2 regions of the Kribbella sp. VKM Ac-2571 genome follow, and region 1 is predicted to be linked to the other one. Evidence: predicted binding sites of a transcription regulator. Region 1 holds the regulator's gene; the other holds the start of a gene.
The links. The regulator HrcA, encoded in region 1, represses chaperone genes, less so after heat shock. The targets are predictions, from matches to a motif close to TTGGCACTCGNNNNNNNCGAGTGCCAA.
Positions count from the first base shown of each region.

Region 1 (7,304 bases):
CGTGAAGAGCCACGCCGCGCGCGCGAGCAAGTCGCTGCGCCAGCTCCTGGAGCAGAACGCATGAACGACAACAACCCGAACGACCCGTTCGACGAGCTGATGCGGCGGTCCCTGCACGAGGAGGCGGACCGGATCGAGCCGTCCGACGCGCTGCCGGAGATCCGCGCCCGCGCGCACGCCCAGCGTTCCGCCGCGCGACGCCCCTGGCTCCTGACCGCCGGCCTCGCCGCCGCCGGTACGGCCGCCGCGATCGGCGCCTTCACCATGCTCAACGGCCCCGACAACGTCGCCGACGACGGGGACGCAGTAGCCGGCTCCACCACCACCGCAACCGGTGCACCCGAGACGCGGGTCCCATCAGTGGCGAGCGTCACCCCTGAGCCGTCACAAGCTCCGACCCAGCCCCCGCCCACCTCGCCGTCCGCGAAGACCGCGGGTCCGACGGAAAGCGGCGTACCGGAGCCAGCGGTCAAGAGCACTGTCGTCCCGGTCTACTGGCTCGGCCAGCAGGTCGGTGCGCAGAAGGAGTCGGCCGCTCGCCTGTACCGCACCTGGGCCAAGGTCAGCGGCCGCCCGGCCGAGCAGGCGGTCCGCATCATGACCACCAAGCAACCGAGCGACCCCGACTACTACTCGGTCTGGCGTGGCGCAGCCCTGAACACCGTCACCCGCTCGAACGGCATCGTCACAGTCGACTTCAAGCAACTCCCGAAGACCAACCTCGACGCCGACCTCGCCAAGGTCGCGACCCAACAACTCGTGTACACGGTGCAGGGTGCTCTGGGGGACGCTGGAGGCACGCGAGTCCAGGTGACCGAGCAGGGTCGGGCCGCCGGCAAACTGTTCGGCCAGGTCGACACCAGCCAACCTATGAGCCGAGCACAAGCCACTGAGGTGCAGGCGTTCATCTGGGTCACCGCGCCGGACGACAACACCGTCGTCACAACTCCCGTGAAGGTGACCGGCATCGCGTCCGTCTTCGAAGCCCAGGTGAACTGGCGCATCGTCTCGGTCAAGACTCGAGCGGTAGTCGCACAGGGCGCCGCCAACACGAGCGAGGCCTATAAGTTCGCGCCGTTCGCCTTCAGCGTGACCAAGCTCCCCCCGGGCACCTACACCCTCGAGGTCTTCGAGATCTCCGCAGGCGACGGAACGATCACCTCGACCGACTCCAAGTCGATCGTCGTGAGGTAGCTCGTCAGTCCTCGCGGTCGATGGTGGCCGCGAGGAGGCCGGGGAAAGCGCTGTTGAACTCTTCGCGGCGGAGGCGGTTGAGGCGGCGGGCGCCTTCGTCGCGTTGTTCGATCAGGCCGGCGGCGCGGAGTACGGCGAAGTGGTGGCTGGCGGTGGCCTTCTTCACCGGGAGGTCGAACGTGCCGCAGGCGCGGGTCCAGTCGTCGTGGACGGCCAGGTCGCGCAGGATCGAGCGCCGCACCGGGTCCGCCAGCGCATCCAGCGCAGCCTGCAACGGCACCTCGGCCGGGTCGACATGGCTGAGCGTACGTGCGCGAGCTGACTCGACGGACATGGTGTTCGATCCTTGTCGTACAGTTGTGTTCGGTTCCTGTCTAACAGCTTAGCGAGGTGCTGCGAATGATCGAGCTGGTCGACTACGGATTCGGGCCGGGTGCACAGGCGCGGGTGGCGGAGGCGCGGCTGCCCGGGCGCGACGGGGCGCTTGCGGCGCTCGAGACGTTCTACTACGCCTTGAACAGCAAGGACCTGGAGACGCTGGTCGCCGGGTGGGCGGATGACGAGCTGGTGCAGCTGAACAACCCGATCGGCGGGATCCTGCGGTCGCGGGAGGCGGTGCGGGATCTGTACGCGCGAGTGTTTGCGGGGACTTTGAACGTGCAGGTGACGTTCGGCGACGCTGCGACGTACTGGCTCGGCGATTCGGTCGTGTTCGCGGGGCGGGAGGTCGGCACATACCGGCATCCGGAGCTCGGTGAGCAGCCGCTGCGGATCCGCACGACACGGATCTTCAGGTACGCCGGCACGTGGCAGCAGATCCACCACCACGGCAGCATCGACGACGCCGACGCACTGGCGAGATACCAGTCCGCCATCCGCAGTTAGGGCTCAGGCCCAGCGGGTGGGGACCAGGAGGGCGGCGGCTGCGGCGACGCCGGCGGTTGAGGTGCGGAGGACGGTGTCGCCTAGGCGGACGGGCTCGGTGGCGAAGGACTTCAGCTCCGTGGGGGCGATGCCGCCTTCGGGGCCGATGACTAGGACGATGTCGCCGGTGGTGGGGGGTTCGAGGGACGCCAGTGGGGTGGTGGCTTCTTCGTGCAGTACGACGGGGAGCGCCGCGCCTGCCAGCAACTCGGCGACCTCGGCCGTGGTGGCGATCGGGGCGACCTCGGCGAACCAGGTCCGCCGTGACTGCTTGCTCGCTTCGAACGCCCATGCCCGCCACTTCGCGAGCGTCTTCTCGACCCGTTCCGGGTTCGCGCGGAACTGACTGCGCTCCGCGTTCCACGGCACGATCACGTCGACGCCGACCTCGGTCAGCATCTCCACCGCCAACTCGGCGCGTTCGCCCTTCGGCACTGCCTGCACCACAACCACGCGGGGATCGGCGGCAACGACGGCTCCCCGCTCGTCCACCGCCACGGTCACCCCAGCCTTCGACGCGGCAACCACGGCCCCTTCGGCCCAGGACCCCCGCCCGTCCGTCAGCCGAACGCGCTCCCCCGGCCCGATCCGCCGTACGACGGCTGCATGCCGCCCCTCGGCTCCGTCGAGCACCAGCTCGTCCTCGTCGAGGTCAGAGTGAAAGAACACGGCGACCCCCACTTACGAACACCTCCCGCCCGTTGAGAAGCGGCGGGAGGCGACACGTCCCAGCGCCGCTGAGACGCGGTGGGGAGGTGAGGCGTCCCCGGGGTGTTGCGGTGTCATCTAGTGGGTGCCGAAGGCGTCGCGGAGGCGGCCGAAGACGCTCTTGTGGGTGGCCTGGACCTGGCCCTGCGGGCGTTCCTCGTCGCGGACCGCCGCGAGCTGCCTGAGGAGCTCGGCCTGGGCGTCGTCGATCTTGGTCGGCGTCTCGACGATGATCTGCACGATGAGGTCGCCACGACCGGCGTGCCGCAGCCGCGGTACGCCGCGTGCGGACAACGTCATCGCCGTACCGGACTGCGTGCCGGGACGGATCTCCAGCGGTGTCGTCTCGCCCTCGAGCGTCGGCAGGTCGATCGTCGTTCCGAGCGCCGCCGCCGTCATCGGCAGCGTCACCGTGCAATGCAGGTCGTCGCCGTTACGGGTGAAGATGTCGTGCGGCTCGACCTCGATCTCGACGTACAGGTCACCGGCCGGGCCACCGCCGGGGCCGATCTCGCCCTGACCGGACAGCTGCACCCGCGTGCCGGTGTCGACGCCGCCGGGGATCTTCACGGTGACGGTACGGCGGGAGCGCACGCGCCCGTCGCCGGAGCACTCGACGCACGGGCTCGGGATCGTGGTGCCGTAGCCGCGGCAGTTCGGGCACGGCCGCATCGTCCGCACCTCGCCGAGGAACGACCGCTGCGTGTGCGTGACCTCGCCACGCCCGTGGCAGATCTCGCAGGTGACCGGCTCGGACCCGGCCGCCGCGCCGGAGCCGCTACAGGTCGGGCACAGTACGGCGGTGTCGACCTTGAGCTCGCGCGTCGTGCCGAACGCCGCCTCGGCCAGGTCGATCCGCAGCGGGATCAGCGCGTCCTGACCGCGCCGGGTCCGCGGCCGCGGCCCGCGGGTGGCCCCGCCGGTCTGGCCGAAGAACGCGTCCATGATGTCGGTGAACGTGAACGCCTGGCCGAAGCCGGCGCCGCCCGGTCCGCCGGCCGCGGTGGCGAACGGGTCGCCGCCGAGGTCGTGCATCTGCCGCTTCTGCGGGTCGCTGAGCACCTGGAACGCGCGCCCGATCTCCTGGAACTTCTGGTGCGCGTCCTCGGAGTCGTTCACGTCCGGGTGGTACTGGCGTGCCAGCTTGCGGTACGCCTTCTTGATCTCGTCCGCTGAAGCGTCACGGCTGACACCTAGGACGGCGTAGTAATCGGTGCTCATACTCCAGACCAGGGGGTTGTATTCGTTAGGAGTCGGCCAGGATCTGGCTGACGTAGCGGGCGACGGCGCGCACTGCACCCATTGTGCTCGGGTAGTCCATGTGGGTCGGGCCGACGATGCCGAGCGTGGCCAGCGCCTCGGACTGCGACCCGTACCCGGTCGCGACCACTGAGGTGGTGGCCAGCTCCTCGAACGGGTTCTCGTGACCGATGCGAACGGTCAGCGTCTGCGGGTTGGTCGCCTCACCGAGCAGCTTGAGGAGGATGACGTGCTCCTCCAGGGCCTCCAGCACCGGCTTCACGTTCCGCTCGAAGTCGTCGCCGTACCGGGTCAGGTTGGCCGCGCCGCCGACGGCGATCCGCTGCTCGCCGACCTCGTCGGTGAACGCCTCCAGCAAGGTGGTGACGATCGCCGCGACCAGTGACCGGTCGGCCGGCGCGAACTGCTCCGGCACACCGGCCAGGGACGTCGTCGCGTCGGTCAGCCGCTGTCCGGCGAGCGCAGTGTTCAACCGGGACCGCAGGTCCGCGATCAGTTGCTCGTCGACGTCGTGCGGGTGCTCGACGAGCCGCTGCTCGACCCGGCCGTTGCTGGTGATCAGCACCAGCAGCAACCGCCGGGGGCTCATCGTGACGACCTCGATGTGCCGGACGCTCGACCGGTTCAGCGACGGGTACTGCACGACGGCGACCTGGCGGGTGATCTGGGCGAGCAGCCGGACGGTACGGCGGACGACGTCGTCCAGGTCGACCGCTCCGGCCAGGAACGACGTGATCGCCTTCTTCTCGGCGGTCGACAGCGTCTTGACCGTGCTCAGCTTGTCGACGAACAGCCGGTAGCCCGCGTCGGTCGGGATCCGGCCGGCGCTGGTGTGCGGCTGGGTGATGTACCCCTCCTCCTCCAGCGCAGCCATGTCGTTACGCACGGTGGCCGGGGAGACGCCGAGGTTGTGCCGGTCGACCAAGGTCTTCGAGCCGACCGGCTCATGAGTGGCCACGTAGTCCTCGACGATGGCGCGGAGCACATCCAGCTTGCGTTCGTCGAGCACGCGCACCACCCTCTCCGACTGTCTTGGCACTCAATCGTTCGGAGTGCCAGTCTAGGCGGTCTCGGGCGAGGCTCCCAACGGAACGGGCGCGGGACGCGCCACAGCGCTGCTCACGTTCAGCGGCTGGTCCTGCACGGCGGAGTCGATGAACGACTCGAGTACGTCCAGCACGTGGTACGCCAGCTCCCCGCTGGCGCGGTGCGGCTCGCCCGTTCGCAACGCCCGCGCCATGTCCGCGACACCGACCCCGCGCCCGGCTCCGGCGTACCCACCGGCGACCGATACCTCGGTCCACTCGCGCTGCTCCGGAGTCACGAGCTCGACGGCCCCGTCGAACCCGTTCGGGTCCGGCACGGACAGGCTGCCCTCGGTTCCGTGGACCTCGATCCGCGGCAGCCGCCCGGCCCACACGTCGAACGACATCAGCACGGTCGTCAGCGCGCCCGACTCGTGCTCCAGCACGCCGGTGACGTGCGTCGGCACCTCCACGTCGAACACGGTCCCGGCCCGCGGGCCGGTGTGGATCTTGCGCTGCTGTTTCGACTGGCCCGCGCGGGCGGTGACTCGGACGACCGGGCCGAGCAGCGTGACCAGGCTGGTCACGTAGTACGGGCCCATGTCGAGGACCGGTCCGCCGCCCGGCTGGTAGTAGAACTCGGGCGCGGGGTGCCACAACTCGTGGCCGGGCGTCACCATGAACGCGGTCGCCGCGTGCGGGGTGCCGATGTCACCGCGGTCGATCACCGCACGAGCCGTCTGGGTGCCGGTGCCGAGCACGGTGTCCGGTGCGCAGCCGATCCGGAGATCGTTGGCGGCGGCGTACTTCAGCAGCGGCTCCGCTTCGGTGCGGTCCATGGCCAACGGCTTCTCGCCGTACACGTGTTTTCCGGCTGCCAGCGCGGCCTGGTGCACAGCGGCATGGGCGGCCGGGATCGTCAGATTGACGACAATCTCGATGTCGTCAGCGGCGTACAGGTCCTCCGGCGAGACCGCGCGGATCGCCGGGTTCTTGTCGGCAATCGTTTGAGCACGAGCCAGGTCCAGGTCGGCGACCGCGACGACGTCGACGCCCGGGAGTTTGCCGAGGTGGTCCAGGTACGTGCCGGAGATGACCCCGGTGCCGACGATGCCGACGCGTGTCACCGGCCCACTCACTTGCTCGCCCACAGCAGCCCCCGTTCGATGATCGTGCGGACCTCGGGCTTCTCCAGGTCGTCGAGCTTGTGGCCGACCGTGCAGACGAAGACCTTGCCCGCGCCCCAGGTGCGGGTCCACACGGCCGGCATCACGGCGCCCTCGATCCACGGGTAGTCCGGGTGCGACTCGAACGTCGTCGTCGCAAGGACGGTGTTCGTCGGGTCGTAGTGGATGTAGTACTGCTCGGTGTGCACGTCGAAGTGCGTGATGCCCTCGACGATCGGGTGATCGGCCTGCTCGGGCACCACCTCGACGCGGTAGTCGGTGAACCCGTGCGGGTGCGAGATGAACTGCCCGCCGGTGATGAAGCTGTAGTCCACGTTCTTGCGGAACGAGTCCGCGATCCCGCCGTGCCAGCCGGCGAACCCGGTGCCGCGCCGGATCGCCGCCTCCAGGCCCTTGAAGTGGTCGTCCTCGATCTCGCTCATCGTCACGCACTGCAGCACGAGATCGACGCCGTCCAGCTCGAGGTACGCCGCGGTGCTGTCGGAGACCGTCACCTCGAAGCCGTTCTCCTTCAGGTACGGGATGAACAGCTCGGTCGCCTCGACCGGCGAGTGCCCTTCCCAGCCACCCAGCACCACCACAGCACGTCGTGTCGTCACACCGACCACCCTTCGAAAGTTTCGGAGTTCCGATCGGAACACTTGCGACCTTAAGACGCGAGGAGAGGGCTTGCCAACTACTACTCTCGAAGGATGGGCTGGAAGTTCTGGAGGCGGGGCAGCAATCCGATGGATCCGCAGGAGATGCTCGCGCGGGGGCATGCGCGGCCGAACAGTTTTCCCGGGCCGCCGCGGCCGCAGGACAACCTGCCGGTGGGGTCGTTCGGGATGACGGTCGAGGATGTGTTCTCGATCAGCGGTCGCGGCACCGTGGTGACCGGGCGGGTGCAGGCCGGGACGGTGACGGTCGGCGAGCAGGTGCTGCTGAGCCGGGCCGGGCAGCCGATCCTGCAGGTCGAGGTGACCGGCGTCGAGATGTTCCGCAAGACCCTGCAGACCGCGAGGGC
Region 1 is NZ_SNWS01000001.1:342,968-350,271, reverse strand. It holds gene EV651_RS01740 (SigE family RNA polymerase sigma factor) at 1-64, shown strand, start outside; gene EV651_RS01735 (Gmad2 immunoglobulin-like domain-containing protein) at 61-1,194, shown strand; gene EV651_RS01730 (helix-turn-helix transcriptional regulator) at 1,199-1,528, opposite strand; gene EV651_RS01725 (nuclear transport factor 2 family protein) at 1,594-2,079, shown strand; gene EV651_RS01720 (16S rRNA (uracil(1498)-N(3))-methyltransferase) at 2,083-2,787, opposite strand; gene dnaJ (molecular chaperone DnaJ) at 2,905-4,047, opposite strand; gene hrcA (heat-inducible transcriptional repressor HrcA) at 4,073-5,095, opposite strand; gene EV651_RS01705 (Gfo/Idh/MocA family protein) at 5,147-6,238, opposite strand; gene EV651_RS01700 (ThuA domain-containing protein) at 6,247-6,897, opposite strand; gene EV651_RS01695 (EF-Tu/IF-2/RF-3 family GTPase) at 6,991-7,304, shown strand, end outside.

Region 2 (7,304 bases), on a different contig from region 1:
GTGTCCGTCACCGGGGTTGCCGACGGTGATCCCGCTGACCGAGAAGAGCCTGCTGATCGGCCGGCCGTCCCGTAGCCGCGGTATCTCGCCGGAGATCGACTGCGGCGACGACACCGGCGTCAGCCGCCGGCAGGCCCAGCTGACCACCGATGGCCAGCGCTGGTGGGTGGAGGACCTGCAGTCCTCCAACGGCACGTACGTCGCGTCCGCCGCCGGACCGCTCCCGGAGACCCCGATCATCCCGGGCCAGCGCCAGGAGCTGAACCCGGACGACCGTGTCTACGTCGGCGCCTGGACCCGTCTCGTGGTCCGCAAGGCAACCCCCGAAGAGCAGGCCGGGCAGGCCTAGGGTGTCGCGCCGGGCTGGGCCTGTCGGGTCCAGCTCGGCGACGGGTTGAAGCACAGCCACTCGATCACGGCCGTCCCGATCACGATCGGGAGCAGCCAGGCCCACCACTGGTGCGGCAGGGACACGACCGCGATCGCGGTCCACAGTGCTACCCAGCCGCCGCCGTACCCCCGCAGGACGCCGCGGTACCAGAGTCCGCCGGGCGCCTCGGCCGCGCGCTGGCCGAGGTACACGAACAGGTACGTCGCGATCGTGATCGGCCAGAAGTACCAGAGCCGGCTCCAGTCGTACGGGACCATCACGAGCGCGGTCAGGCAGACCAGCGCGAGCGTCCAGTGGTAGACCTCGCCGGCCCAGTTCAGCCCGCGGCGGCGCAGCGTGAGCACGATCGCCAACGGTCCGAACAGGACAGCGAGGATTCCTGCCAGGACGTGCAGGATCAGAGCGATGTCACGCATCGCCCCGCTCCCCCGAAGCTCTCTGACATGTCAGGGAGCATAGGGATTCGGGGCGCGCGCGTCTCTAGCTCGCCGTCAGTTCGCGGGGAAGGCGAGGACCCGGCGGACTGCGAACACCCGGTACCCCTGGCGCTCGAAACACTTCGCCATCGGGACGTTGCCGAAGTCGGTGTCGGCCCGGATGTCTTCGGCGCCGGTCTCCGCCAACTGGTGCGTGATCTCGGCCAGCAGGTCGTCGCTCAGCCCTTTCCCGCGGTGCTCCGGCACGACTCCGAGGTAGCCGACGACCGGCCCGCCCGCGTTCGCCGACGGGATCTCGAACCCGACCAGGTCGCCGTCACCGTCGTACGCGAGCCGCCACCAGCCTCGGTCGCCCGGCATCGACTTGTAGATCGCGAGCTCTTCCCGCGCCGCGGCCTCGGCGCCGAGTCGCGCGATCTCCCGCGCGGTCCCGGAGTCCAGACTGCCCTGGCTGACCCGCATGAACACGTCGACGAACGCCTCGTCGTCGGCCGGCTCGAACTTCAACCGGGTGGACCGTTCCGGCAGCCCGTACGTCGGCTTCCACTCGTAACGCAGCCGATCGGTGATCCCGGTCATCCCGACAGCGGCTGCCGCTTCGCTCCGAGCCTGCAGCGCCGCGACGACGTCCGGGTGGTCCTGCCAGTCGCTGTCCAGGAAGAAGTGGTACTCCGGCGGCTCGGCGTCGGCCGGCCGGGACGCAACGGCGTACTTCAGCAGCTCCGTCCACACGGGGACCGGGTCACCGTCACCGGCGTAGTACAGGCCGTCGATGCTGTACGGGTGGGTCTCGCCCGGGAAGCCCCACCAGATCACGAGGGCCTGGATCGTGCCGTTCTCCTCGACGACCCAGTTCCAGTCGTGCTTGTAGTAGCCGCGGGCAACGTACTCGCGGTACCGCTCGACGGTGACGGTGTTGACGGACTTCTGCTCGATCAGAGCAAGGATGGTGTCGAGGTCTGCCTCGACGGTGTTGCGGATGGTCACAGATCCTCCAGCAGGAGGCGCGCTACTCCGCTCAGTGCGAGCTGTGCGAGCGGACCGGACACGCCGGGAAACAAGTCAGTGTGTTCATCGGTCGCTCCTTCCGCTCCGGGATCTCTCGCCGGGGAGGACATTAGGGGTACGGCGGGGTCATAGTCCACCCGTTATTCACAGTCGACGAGGACAGCTGAGTTGGCTACGAGTAATGTCGTCGGCACGTTGAGTGATCAGGAGGATCCTTCACGATGCCGACCACGCGTCCGGTTGTTGCCTTCCTTGTGCTGACCGCCGCGCTGCTTGTCTTCGGCCGGCCCGATTCCGGGCTGGCCGAGGCGACCGGCGATCCGTTGAAGCTCACCACCGGGTTCTACGTCGACCCGGCCTCGCCCGCGGCCGCTTATGCACGGCGGCATCCGGAGGACACCGAGCTCGCGACGAAGATCGCCGCGCAGGCGTCGGCGCGGTGGGTCGGGGCCTGGAGCGGAGACGTGAAGGCGGGCGTCACGGCGTACACGACGGCAGCGGACACAGCGGGCAAGTTGCCGGTGCTGGTGACGGACAACCTGCCGGGCCGCCAGTGCGGGATCGGTGGCGGGGCCGCGACGGATGCGGCGTACCGGGCCTGGATCGCGGCTGTGTCGGACGGGATCGGGACGCGGCCGGCGGTCGTGGTTCTCGAGCCGGACGCGCTGGCGCGGCTCGACTGCTACCCGACGTCGGAGTGGGACGGACGGATCGCACTGCTGAAGTACGCCGTCGGCGTGTTCGCGACGAAGAACCCGAACACGTGGACGTACCTCGACGCCGGCAACGTGACGTCCGGTGACGCGAAGGAGATGGCGCGCAGGCTGCGGCTCGCGGACATCGGCAAGGTCCGCGGGTTCGCCCTGAACACCGCGAACTACTTCACCACCGAGCAGTCGGCGGCCCGCGGCGCCGAGATCCTGCAGGCCCTCGGCGGCGGCACCCACTACGTCATCGACACCAGCCGCAACGGCAACGGCTCCGACGGCAGCTCCTGCAACCCACCCGCCCGCAAACTCGGCACTCCGCCCGCACGCACCCCCGCCCCCGTGGACCTCCACCTCTGGCTCCGCACACCAGGCGAGTCCGACGGCCCCTGCGGCCTCACGCCGGACCTCCCAACGCGCACCTTCTCCCCCGTCCTCGCCCACCACCTGATCACCGGCACCTGACCGCCGCGAGTCGGGCGAGGACCCGCGCGCCGGGCCCGTTGAACAGGTAATAACCCCCGCCCAGGCACCACTTCCTGTTCAACACCCGCCGGCACCATCCCGACAACACAAAAGGTCCCGGGCGTTGGCCCGGGACCTTTTGGTGTTGCTGTGTGCTGTTGGACTACTTCTGGATCAGAAGTCCATGCCGCCCATGTCGGGCGCGCCGCCCGGAGCGGCTGCTGCCTTCTCCGGCTTGTCGGCGATGACGGCCTCGGTGGTGAGGAACAGGGCCGCGATGGACGCCGCGTTCTGCAGCGCCGAGCGCGTCACCTTGGCCGGGTCGATGATGCCGGTGGCGATCAGGTCGACGTACTCACCGGTCGCGGCGTTCAGACCGTGACCCGGCTCGAGGTTGCGAACCTTCTCCACCACGACGCCGCCCTCGAGGCCGGCGTTCACGGCGATCTGCTTCAGCGGCGCCTCGACGGCCTTGCGCACGATCTCCGCACCGGTCGCCTCGTCACCGTCGAGCTCCAGCTTCTCGAACGCCACCACGGACGCCTGCAGCAGGGCCACGCCGCCGCCGGCGACGATGCCCTCCTCGACGGCCGCCTTCGCGTTGCGAACGGCGTCCTCGATGCGGTGCTTGCGCTCCTTCAGCTCGACCTCGGTGGCCGCGCCGACCTTGATGACCGCAACACCGCCGGCCAGCTTGGCCAGGCGCTCCTGCAGCTTCTCGCGGTCGTAGTCGGAGTCCGACTTCTCGATCTCGGCGCGGATCTGGTTGACCCGGCCGGTGATCTGGTCCGTGTCACCCTCGCCCTCGACGATGGTCGTCTCGTCCTTGGTGACGACGATCTTGCGGGCCTTGCCGAGCAGCTCCAGCTCCACCGAGTCGAGCTTGAGGCCGACCTCCTCGGAGATCACCTCGCCGCCGGTCAGGATGGCGATGTCGCCCAGCATGGCCTTACGACGGTCACCGAAGCCCGGCGCCTTGACGGCAACGGCCTTGAAGGTGCCCTTGATCTTGTTCACGACCAGGGTCGCCAGCGCCTCGCCCTCGACGTCCTCGGCGATGATCGCCAGCGGCTTGCCGGACTGCATGACCTTCTCCAGCACCGGGACGAGGTCCTTGATGCTGCCGATCTTGCTGTTCACGACCAGGATGTACGGGTCGTCGAGGACGGCCTCCATCCGGTCCGTGTCGGTCACGAAGTACGGCGAGATGTAGCCCTTGTCGAAGCGCATACCCTCGGTGAGCTCGAGCTCGAGGCCGAAGGTGTTGCTCTCCTCGACGGTGATGACACCTTCCTTGCCGACCTTGTCCATCGCCTCGGCGATGATCGAGCCGACCTGGGTGTCCGCGGCCGAGATGGACGCGGTCGCCGCGATCTGCTCGCGGGTCTCGACCGGCTTGGCCAGCGCCAGCAGCTGCTCGCTGACGGCCTCGGTCGCCTTCTCGATGCCCTTCTTCAGGCTCATCGGGTTGGCGCCGGCGGCGACGTTGCGCAGCCCCTCGCGGACGAGGGCCTGAGCCAGCACGGTGGCGGTGGTCGTACCGTCACCCGCGACGTCGTCGGTCTTCTTGGCAACTTCCTTGACGAGCTCGGCCCCGATCTTCTCGTACGGGTCCTCGAGCTCGATCTCCTTGGCGATGGAGACGCCGTCGTTCGTGATCGTGGGGGCGCCCCACTTCTTCTCCAGAACGACGTTGCGGCCCTTCGGGCCGAGCGTCACCTTGACGGCGTCGGCGAGGGTGTTCATTCCCCGCTCGAGGCCGCGGCGCGCCTCTTCATCGAAAGCAATCAGCTTGGGCATTCTCCGCGAGTCCTCCCGCGTCGAGTCATTGGTGGTTCAGCCGGCCGGGATGCCCGCGACGGACGGCACCGACCCGCGACGCTCATGTCCCGCCGCGCTCCGGCACCTCATCGAGGCCGTCTTCTTGCACACTCCACCGGGCGCGAGCATTATCACTCTCACCCATGGAGTGCTAACCAAGTATTAGCACTCGACCCAACCGAGTGCAAGCCAGCCCCGGGCTACGGTGCTCCTATGGTGAACGTACGCCCGGCCGGACCGGACTCCTGGCCCGACGTCGCGACAGTCATGGGCGAGCGCGGCGACCCGTCCCGCTGCTTCTGCCAGTACTTCCGTCTCCGCGGCAAGGCGTGGTCCGGCAGCAGCCCGGAGAACAACCGCGAGGCCCTCAGGAGTCAGGTCTGCGACGGCGAGCGACCGCCCGGCGTTCTCGCGTACGACGGGAGCGCTCCGGTCGGATGGTGCGCTGTCGGACCGCGTACGTCGTACCCGCGGGTGCTCGCCTCGCCCAACTGGCGCACGGACCACCCGGACGCCTGGGTGATCACCTGCTTCGTCGTACCGGTCGGCCACCGCCGCCAGGGCATCGCCGGCGAACTGGTCCACGGCGCCGTCGACCTCGCCCGCTCCCACGGCGCCTCGACGGTCGAGGCCTGCGCCGTCGACACCGGGTCAGGCGAGCGCATCCCGTCCGCCGACCTGTACCGCGGGCCACTCTCCATCTACCTCGACGCCGGCTTCACCGAGGTCAGCCGCACCAGCTCGCACTGGGTCCTCGTCCGGACGACAGCTTCACCACGAACCTGACGTCGACCGGTTGCTCCGGAAACGCGAGCCGGGTGACGTACCGGCGGTCAGTGGTCTAGCTGGGCAATCAGGTATTTCGGGGCGGTGAGGCGCCACGCCTCGGTGACCAGTTCGCGGAGCTCTTCCTCGTCGGCGAGGTCTACCTGGATGAGGAGCCAGGCGAAGCGGCCGCCTGCCCAGGACGGCGTGTAGACCTCGGGGTTCTCGGCGACGAGGGCCTCTTGCTCCTCGCGGAGTGCCTTGAGGTGCAGGCGGGTATGGTCCTCGGACAGGTACGCGAAGCTCTTGTTGCGGACCTTGAAGACCGGCTGCCCCGCCCACCCTTCCTGCTCCTCGGCGCCCGGCAGCCCCGCCATCACCTTCACCACCGCCTGCACGTCCATACTCAACACGCTAGGCGGCCCCACCGACAGTTCGAATCAGCGCGCGACCGTCACGGTCACGGTCGACCCGACGGGCAGCATCGCACCGGGCGCCGGCGAGACGCCCAGGATCGTGCCGGATGGATAGCTTGGCGACTTCACCCGCTTGAACTCCGCCTTCAGCCCGGCGGCCGCCAGCCGAGGCGCGTAGTTCTTCCAGACGGCGCCCTGGGGCGCGACGGCGGCCGACCAGTAGCTGGGCACGCCTGTCCGGTTCGGCACGATGTGGATCCAGCTCAGCATCCGGTCTACTTCGCCGGCGCTCGTCGACGACTCGGCGCGGAACCACACGTCGAGCGACGGAATCCGCACCGTGCTGACACACATCGTGACGTTCGCCTTGGGGTAGTTGGAGGGCGAGCAGCTCGTCCGCTGCCGCTCTGCGCGTACGCCGTCGATCTCGAGCGTCTCGTCAGGGTGGAAGTCCACTCTTGGGCGCCCGTAGTACACCGCCACGCTCTCGACCCCGGGAGGGCGGTACGCCATGCATAACAGCATTTCGCTCGGGTCGTCGAGGAGGAGGGTGTCCTGATGCGGCGTGCCGCAACTGCTCTTGTTGGTCGGCCAGTCTGCGGGGACGGCGATGGCGGCGTGGCCGAAGCCGACCAGGCGGGTCGCAGGTGCGCTCGGGGTTGGGGTCGGGGTCGTTACGGGGGCAGTCTGGTCGCGGGAGGTCAGCAGGGTGGTCCCGCCGATCACGGCCGCGACAGCAACCACAGCAGTGCCTGTGAGTCCCGCCGTACGGCGGCGTCGTCGGCGGGTCGCTCCGGCGTGGAGGGCGTCCAGTGGAGGTGGGCCTACGGGTGTCTGGTCGGCGGTGCGTGCCAGGAGCTCGGTCAGGTCGGTCATCGGGGTTCTCGCAGTTCTGCCAGGTGTGGGTCCTGTGCCAGGGCCTTCACCGCGCGGGACAGTCGGCTCTTGATCGTTCCCGGGGCGACGCCCAGTACGGACGCCATCTGCTGCTCGCTCAGGTGCGCGTAGTACCGCAGTACGACTGCTGTGCGCTGGTCGCCCGGCAGGCGGTCGAGTGCGCGCATCACGGCGTCCGTGTCGTCCACCCCTGCCGTCTGGTCACCACCGGGGGACTCCGGGAGCGACGCGGACGGCAGCTCACCGTGCCAGCGACGTCTGCGGGAGGAGCGGAAGCAGTTGACCAGTACGCGGTGCACGTACGCGTCACGGTCCTCCGCTGCCCGTACCCGGTTCCACTTGAGCAGGCAGCGCTCCAGCGCGGACTGGACGAGGTCCTCGGCTTCGGACGGCGTAC
Region 2 is NZ_SNWS01000002.1:95,041-102,344, reverse strand. It holds gene EV651_RS04460 (FHA domain-containing protein) at 1-349, shown strand, start outside; gene EV651_RS04455 (hypothetical protein) at 346-807, opposite strand; gene EV651_RS04450 (N-acetyltransferase) at 883-1,815, opposite strand; gene EV651_RS04445 (glycoside hydrolase family 6 protein) at 2,058-3,008, shown strand; gene groL (chaperonin GroEL) at 3,183-4,808, opposite strand; gene EV651_RS04435 (GNAT family N-acetyltransferase) at 5,043-5,615, shown strand; gene EV651_RS04430 (MmcQ/YjbR family DNA-binding protein) at 5,663-5,998, opposite strand; gene EV651_RS04425 (PASTA domain-containing protein) at 6,035-6,886, opposite strand; gene EV651_RS04420 (SigE family RNA polymerase sigma factor) at 6,883-7,304, opposite strand, start outside.
Region 2: a site for HrcA is predicted at 4,992-5,018, ahead of groL (chaperonin GroEL). Genes of this name have one in related genera too.